2 regions of the Glutamicibacter sp. NPDC088483 genome follow, and region 1 is predicted to be linked to the other one. Evidence: riboswitches for the same ligand, from Rfam matches in the RefSeq annotation. Region 1 holds a riboswitch; the other holds the start of a gene.

Region 1 (3,216 bases):
TCGACATCTTCCAGTCCTACCGACAGGCGGATCAAATCTTCTGGCACGCCAGCGGAGACCAGCTGCTCGGCGCTCAGCTGCTGGTGGGTGGTGGAGGCCGGGTGCAGCACCAGGGTGCGGGCATCGCCGATGTTGGCCAGGTGGCTGGCCAACTGCAGGGCTTCGATGAACTTCGAGCCGGCTTCGCGCCCGCCCTTCACCCCGAAGCTGAAGACCGAGCCGACGCCCATGGGCAGCAGCTCCTTGGCCTGCGCGTGCTGCGGGTGGGATTCCAGGCCGGCATAGTTCACGTAGGTCACGCGCTCATCGGCCTGCAACCAGGCAGCGACCTGCTTCGCGTTGGACAGGTGGTTGTCCATGCGCTGCGGCAAGGTCTCCAGGCCCTGCAGCAGCTGGAATGCGGACTGGGCCGGCAGAGCCGGTCCGAAGTCGCGCAGCTGCTCGCTGCGCAGCTTGGTCAGGAAGCCGTACTCGCCGAAGTTGTCCCACCAGGAGACGTTGCCGTAGCTGGCAACCGGTTCGGTCATGGTGGGGAACTTGCCATTGCCCCAGTTGAACTTGCCCGACTCGATGACCACGCCGCCCAGGGTGGTGCCGTGCCCGCCGATGAACTTGGTGGCCGAGTGGATCACGATATCCGCGCCGTGCTCGATAGGGCGCAGGATGTACGGGGGAGTGAGCGTCGAATCGACTACCAGCGGGAGATCGTGGCGGTGCGCCACCTCGGCCAGGCCCTTCAGGTCAGCGATGTCGCCGGACGGGTTGGCCACCACCTCGGTGTAGACGGCCTTGGTGTTTTCCTGGATCGCCGCTTCGAAGTCGGCGGGATCATTGGAGTCGATGAAAGTGGTGTTGATGCCGAAGCGGCGCAGCGAGACATCGAGCTGGGTGATGGTGCCGCCATAGAGCTTCGAGGAAGCCACAATGTGGTCGCCTGCCTGGGCCAAGGCCGCGAAGGTGACGAATTCCGCGGCCATGCCCGAGCCGGTGGCTACCGCTCCGATGCCGCCTTCCAGCGAAGCCATGCGCTCTTCGAAAGCCGCTACGGTCGGGTTGCCGATACGCGAGTAGATGTTGCCGTACTTCTGCAGGGCAAAGAGGTTGGCCGCATCGTCAGCGTCCTTGAAGACGAACGAAGTGGTCTGGTAAATCGGCACTGCGCGTGAGCCATGCTCGGCATCGGGGGTGCCTCCGGCATGCAATGCGCGGGTGCGGAATCCAAACTTGTGATCTGCCATGGTGGCTTACGACTCCTTGTCGATTGGGGTTTCGCGGGCACCGCAGGGCGGGCCGCGATCGAGGCAGGAATCCCGGAATCAATGTCGCTTCCTGCTGTGGTCCAACGGGTAGGCGGCTGCATCGTTTCTGGCGGTAGCACCGTAACCACCGGATGTGGCAGGTTGCTGCGGCGTCATCGAACCAGATCTCTCAGCCGCTCGGGATGGTGTAATAATCTTCGCAACATGACCGTTCGTGACCCAACTATGAGTCGTAACGTTGCGTATTGGAGCTGTTGTCGGAGATTCTTCGATACCTATTACCCTGGTTAGGCTGGAGTCATGGATACTTCGCTGGCACTGGTGCGACACGGGCAGACCGATTGGAACCTTGCAGGGCGCCTGCAGGGGCGTACCGATATCCCGTTGAACGCTACCGGGCGCGAACAAGCTCGCGAGGTCGGGCGCCAGCTCATCGGCCAGAACTGGTCGCTGGTACTTGCTTCGCCCTTGGAACGTGCCCGGGAAACTGCCGCGCTGATTGCCCAGCAGATCGAGGCCGAGACGGGGAACGCTGTTCCGGAACTCATTGAACGCGGCTTCGGCCCGCTGGAAGGCCGGATCATGGCCGAGGTCAGCGAAGCGGAATCGGCTGCTGCCAAGGACCTGCGTGAGCCGCGTGCCCAGATCTTGAGCCGTGCGGTGCCAGCGCTGCTGGACTTGGCCAGCAGGCATGCCGGGCGCAAGGTCATGATTGTCAGCCATGGGGCCACCATGCGCACCATCCGTGACGCATTGGCCGGAACCACGGATCCCCAAGGCGTGGAAAATGGCGAAATGCTCCACTTGGACTTGATCCGCCTTGAGCAGATCGCCAGCGAATTGGATCTGATGGCATTCTAGGAATCCATGGGGTCTCTGCGTGAAGGAAATTTTTTTCATTCACGCCTCACAAAATGGTCTCCTCGTACGTTTACATGGTGAGAAGCCATGAAGGCGCAAAATGCCAGGAGATCCATGCAAGCACCGTTCGAGCGGATAGTCCAGGACTATGGACTGAACGTCCTGCGCGTTTGCCGTGCCCTGCTTGATGAGCATCGCGCGCAAGACGCCTGGTCCGAAACGTTCCTTGCCGCGCTCAAGGCGTACCCGCAATTGCCTGAAGACGCCAATGTCCTGGCATGGCTAGTGCGTATTGCCCGGAACAAAGCCATTGACGAGTTGCGCAGGAACAAGCCGGAAATCCTCATCGGCCAAGACGTGGACAGCCTGGCCCCATCGGCCCAGCGGCCGGATCTGCAGTTGGAGAACCTGCAGCTGTGGCATGAGGTGAACCAGCTTCCTGGCAAGCAGCGGCAGGTGGTGGCCTACCGCTATCTGGGCGGAATGAGCTACGCGCAAATTGCCGGAATCCTTTCCGGCACCGAAGCTGCCGCCCGGCGTTCGGGCGCCGATGGGATCAAGAATCTGCGGGCCCGGATGGATGACCAAGAACTATGGAGGGAGCAGCCATGAACGGAATAAATTATCGGCAGCAGGCTACGGCCGCTGAAGCGCAAATCCTCGACTCGCTGCAGGGCCGGCTCGTTGAGCGGGCCCGTGCACGGGAACTTGTTGATGTTGCCTATCGCGTGGTCGATAGCCCCGTGGGGGCCTTGCTGCTGGCCAGCACCGATGCCGGGCTGGTCCGGGTCGCTTTTGAATCCGAAGGCCATGACCGGATTCTGGAGGTGCTCTCGGAAAGGCTCAGCCCGCGGATCCTGCGCGACAAGTCGAGCCTGGATGGTGCCGCCCGGCAACTGGAGGAGTATTTCGCGGGCCAGCGGCATGGCTTCGATCTTCCGGTGGACTTGCAGCTCTCCACCCAGTTCCGCCGCCAGGTGCAGCTGGAACTGGGTCATATCGATTACGGGCATACCCTGAGCTACGCCCAGCTGGCGCAGCAGATCGGCAAGCCGAAGGCGGTGCGGGCCGTCGGTTCAGCCTGCGCCACCAACCC
Region 2 (3,216 bases), on a different contig from region 1:
TTGATATCGGGTAACTCGATATAACTATGGATTCATATAGACTCTGGCTATGGTTCAGGGAACAAATGGTTTGACGCTGCAGCAACTTCGCTATTTCGTGGCGGTGGCCTCCGAGGGGTCGATTTCGGCTGCCGCCGACCTGATTTACGTCGCACAGCCCAGCATGTCCTCAGCGATGAAGGAGCTTGAATCACGGGTGGGGCGCACCTTGCTGATGCGTTCGGCCAGGGGAGTAACGCTCACCGCCGAAGGCGCCGAATTCCTCGGCTACGCCCGGCAGGTCCTCGAGCAGGTGGAGCTTCTTGAACATCGCTATCTCGGCCGCCCCTCCGCCCGGCGGCTGCTGGGCGTCTCCACCCAGCACTACTCGTTTTCGGTGGATGCTTTTGTTCGGATGGTGCAGGCCAGCGGGGCCGAGGAATACCAGTTTTCGCTGCGCGAGACCCGCACCGAGCAGATCATCGAGGACGTGCGCACGCTGCGCAGCGACATCGGGATCCTGTACCGCAACGACTTCAACCGAAAGGTCATCGACAAGCTGCTGCGCGAATCCCGGCTGGTCTTCCACCCGCTGTTCCTGGCTGATCCGCACATCTTCATCTCGCGCAGCAACCCGCTGGCCACCCGAACCCAGGTCACGCTCGAAGACCTCGAAGACCTGCCCCGGCTGACCTTCGACCAGGGCGCGAATAATTCCTTCTACTTCGCCGAGGAGGTGCTCTCCACGCGCTCCAGCCAACGCGAAATCCAGGTCTCGGACCGCGCCACCATCTTCAACCTCATGATCGGCTTGGGCGGGTACACGATCTCCACCGGCATCATCAGCGACGAGCTGGATCCCTCCATCGTGGCCATCCCGCTGGCCATCGAGGAGCGCATCGAAATCGGCTGGATCGACCACGCCGCTATCCCGCTCACCGACCAGGCCCAGCGCTACCTGCAAGAAGTGCGAACGGTGGTCGCCAGCTTCGGGGTAGAAGTGCTCGGCTGAGCCGCCAGCAGCGTAACCCCCGGTCATCGAGCACCGGCACATCGTCACAAACTTCCAGCAAAACCCCTGCATCACGCCGATTCATCTCAAAAGGTCGCGTCATAAAGTGCTGCCGGCCACCGCGTCATCATGACAACGAGAAGTCATATGAAGCCTGGCGGCCTTGTATGAAGCCGGGCGCCGGATACCGCTTGCACCGTTTGCGGCGGATAGCCAACCATGGAAGAACAACCCATCAAGAGCGGCTGAGAGATCTGGCTCGGAGACGCCGCAGCAACCATCGGGAAACCGAAAGGTGCTACCGCCAGGAACGATGGAGCAGTTCCGAACGCGTTTTTGCGTAGCTTCGTGCCGCCGCACGATGCCAATCGGTGCACTCCCTCGCAGAGAATCGAGGAGGAGCCATGAGCCAGGAAACCGACGCGGTGCACGCAGGGTACCGCCCGAGCGGAGACTTCCGCCCGATGCTGCCGCCACTGCACAATTCCGCGGCCTACCAATTCGCATCGCACGCCGAAGCGGTGGAGAAGTTCGCCCTGCGCCAGGCCGGCTTCACCTACTCGCGCACCGGCAACCCCACCGTTGCGATTCTCGAACAGCGCGTGGCCGCCCTGGAAGGCGGGGCCCACGCGGTGGCCACCGCCACCGGGCAGGCTGCCGTGGCCCTGTCCCTGCTGGCCCTGACCCAGGGACCCAAGCACATTGTGGCTTCCTCCTCGCTCTACGGCGGCACCGTGGATTTGTTCACCGACACCTTCGCCGACTTCGGGATCCGCGTCAGCTTTGTCGACCAAGCCGATCCGGCCGCCTGGGCCGCTGCCATTGAGGAGGACACCCGGGCGTTCTTCTTAGAATCGGTCTCCAACCCGCTGTGCACCGTGGCCGACATCCCGGCCATTGCGGCCATCGCGCACGAGCGCAACATCCCGGTGGTGGTGGACAACACCCTGGCCACCCCGCTGAACGTGCGCCCGCTGGAACTCGGAGCGGACATCGTGGTGCACTCGGCCACCAAGGCTCTGGCCGGGCACGGCTCGGTGCTCGGCGGGATAGTGGTGGATTCGGGAACCTTCGATTTCTCCGATTCCTCCCGCTGGCCGCAGATCGCCGCGCCGCGGGTGCGGCTGAATGGCGCTTCGCTGCTTGAACGCCACGGGCCGGCGGCCTACGCGATGCTGGTTCGTTCCAAGTTCCTGCACGATCTGGGCCCGACCCTCGCACCGGCCAGCGCCCAGGGCATCCTTGCAGGCATCGAGACCCTGCCGGTGCGCGCGGCCCACGTGCAGCGCAGCGTCGCCCGGCTGATCGACGCGCTTGCCGAGTATCCGGGCATTGCCGCCATCCACCACCCCGCGCTGCCCGAGCACCCCAGCCACGAGCTGGCCCGGGCGCTGGCGCCGAAGGGCACCGGCTGCGTGCTGGCCATCGAGCTGGCCCACCCATCCCTGGTTTCCCCGGTCATTGACGGGCTCAAGCTGATCAGCCTGGCCGCGAATGTGGGCGATACCCGCACCATGGTCGCCCACCCGGCCACCATGACGCACTGCCGGCTCTCCGAGGCGCAGCTGGCAGCCGCCGGGCTGAACACCTCGACCCTGCGCCTGTCGGTGGGACTGGAAGACCCAGCCGACCTGCTGGCAGACATCACCCAATCGCTGGATCTCGCGCTGGCCGCAACCACCGCCGACACCAAGGAAGTGAGCTTCGCATGAGCGGCTTCAACACCCTGGCCGTGCACGCCGGCCAGCACAAGGACCCGCACACCGGTGCGGTGATCCCGCCGATCTACCAGACCAGCACCTTCATCCAGGACGGCATCAACGTGCTGCGCGCCGGGCACGAGTATTCGCGCGGCTCCAACCCGACCCGCAACGGCTTCGAATCCCAGCTCGCCGCGCTGGAAGGCGGCGCCGCCGGGTTCTCCTTCGCCTCGGGCATCGCGGCCGAAGATGCGCTGCTGCGTGCAGTGCTTGAGCCGGGCGACCACATCGTGCTGGGCGCCGACGGCTACGGCGGCACCAACCGGCTGATCTCGAAGCTGCACGGCAAATGGGGGATCAGCTCCTCGGCGGTGGACATCACCAACCTGGATGCGGTGCGCGCCGCGCTGCGCCCGAACACCGCGCTGCTCTGGGTGGAGACCCCGTCCAACCCGCTGCTGGGCATCGCCGACCTGGCCGGCTGGGCCGCCATCGCCGCCGAGCACGGCGCCCTGCTGGTCGTGG

Evidence for each region. A riboswitch is a leader RNA that binds a small molecule or an ion and turns the genes downstream of it on or off. The one in region 1 is predicted to bind S-adenosylmethionine.
Region 2: linked by a shared signal. The riboswitch ahead of ACIP6G_RS16550 (O-acetylhomoserine aminocarboxypropyltransferase/cysteine synthase family protein) and the one ahead of ACIP6G_RS15165 (O-acetylhomoserine aminocarboxypropyltransferase/cysteine synthase family protein) in region 1 are both predicted to bind S-adenosylmethionine.

Annotation. Positions count from the first base shown of each region.
Region 1 is NZ_JBIVMP010000007.1:85,009-88,224, forward strand. Features, by position in the region: gene ACIP6G_RS15165 (O-acetylhomoserine aminocarboxypropyltransferase/cysteine synthase family protein) at 1-1,238, opposite strand, end outside; SAM riboswitch class I at 1,354-1,448, opposite strand; gene ACIP6G_RS15170 (histidine phosphatase family protein) at 1,560-2,120, shown strand; gene ACIP6G_RS15175 (RNA polymerase sigma factor) at 2,235-2,732, shown strand; gene ACIP6G_RS15180 (methylated-DNA--[protein]-cysteine S-methyltransferase) at 2,729-3,216, shown strand, end outside.
Region 2 is NZ_JBIVMP010000008.1:42,801-46,016, reverse strand. Features, by position in the region: gene ACIP6G_RS16555 (LysR family transcriptional regulator) at 50-991, shown strand; SAM riboswitch class I at 1,221-1,311, shown strand; gene ACIP6G_RS16550 (O-acetylhomoserine aminocarboxypropyltransferase/cysteine synthase family protein) at 1,396-2,703, shown strand; gene ACIP6G_RS16545 (cystathionine gamma-synthase) at 2,700-3,216, shown strand, end outside.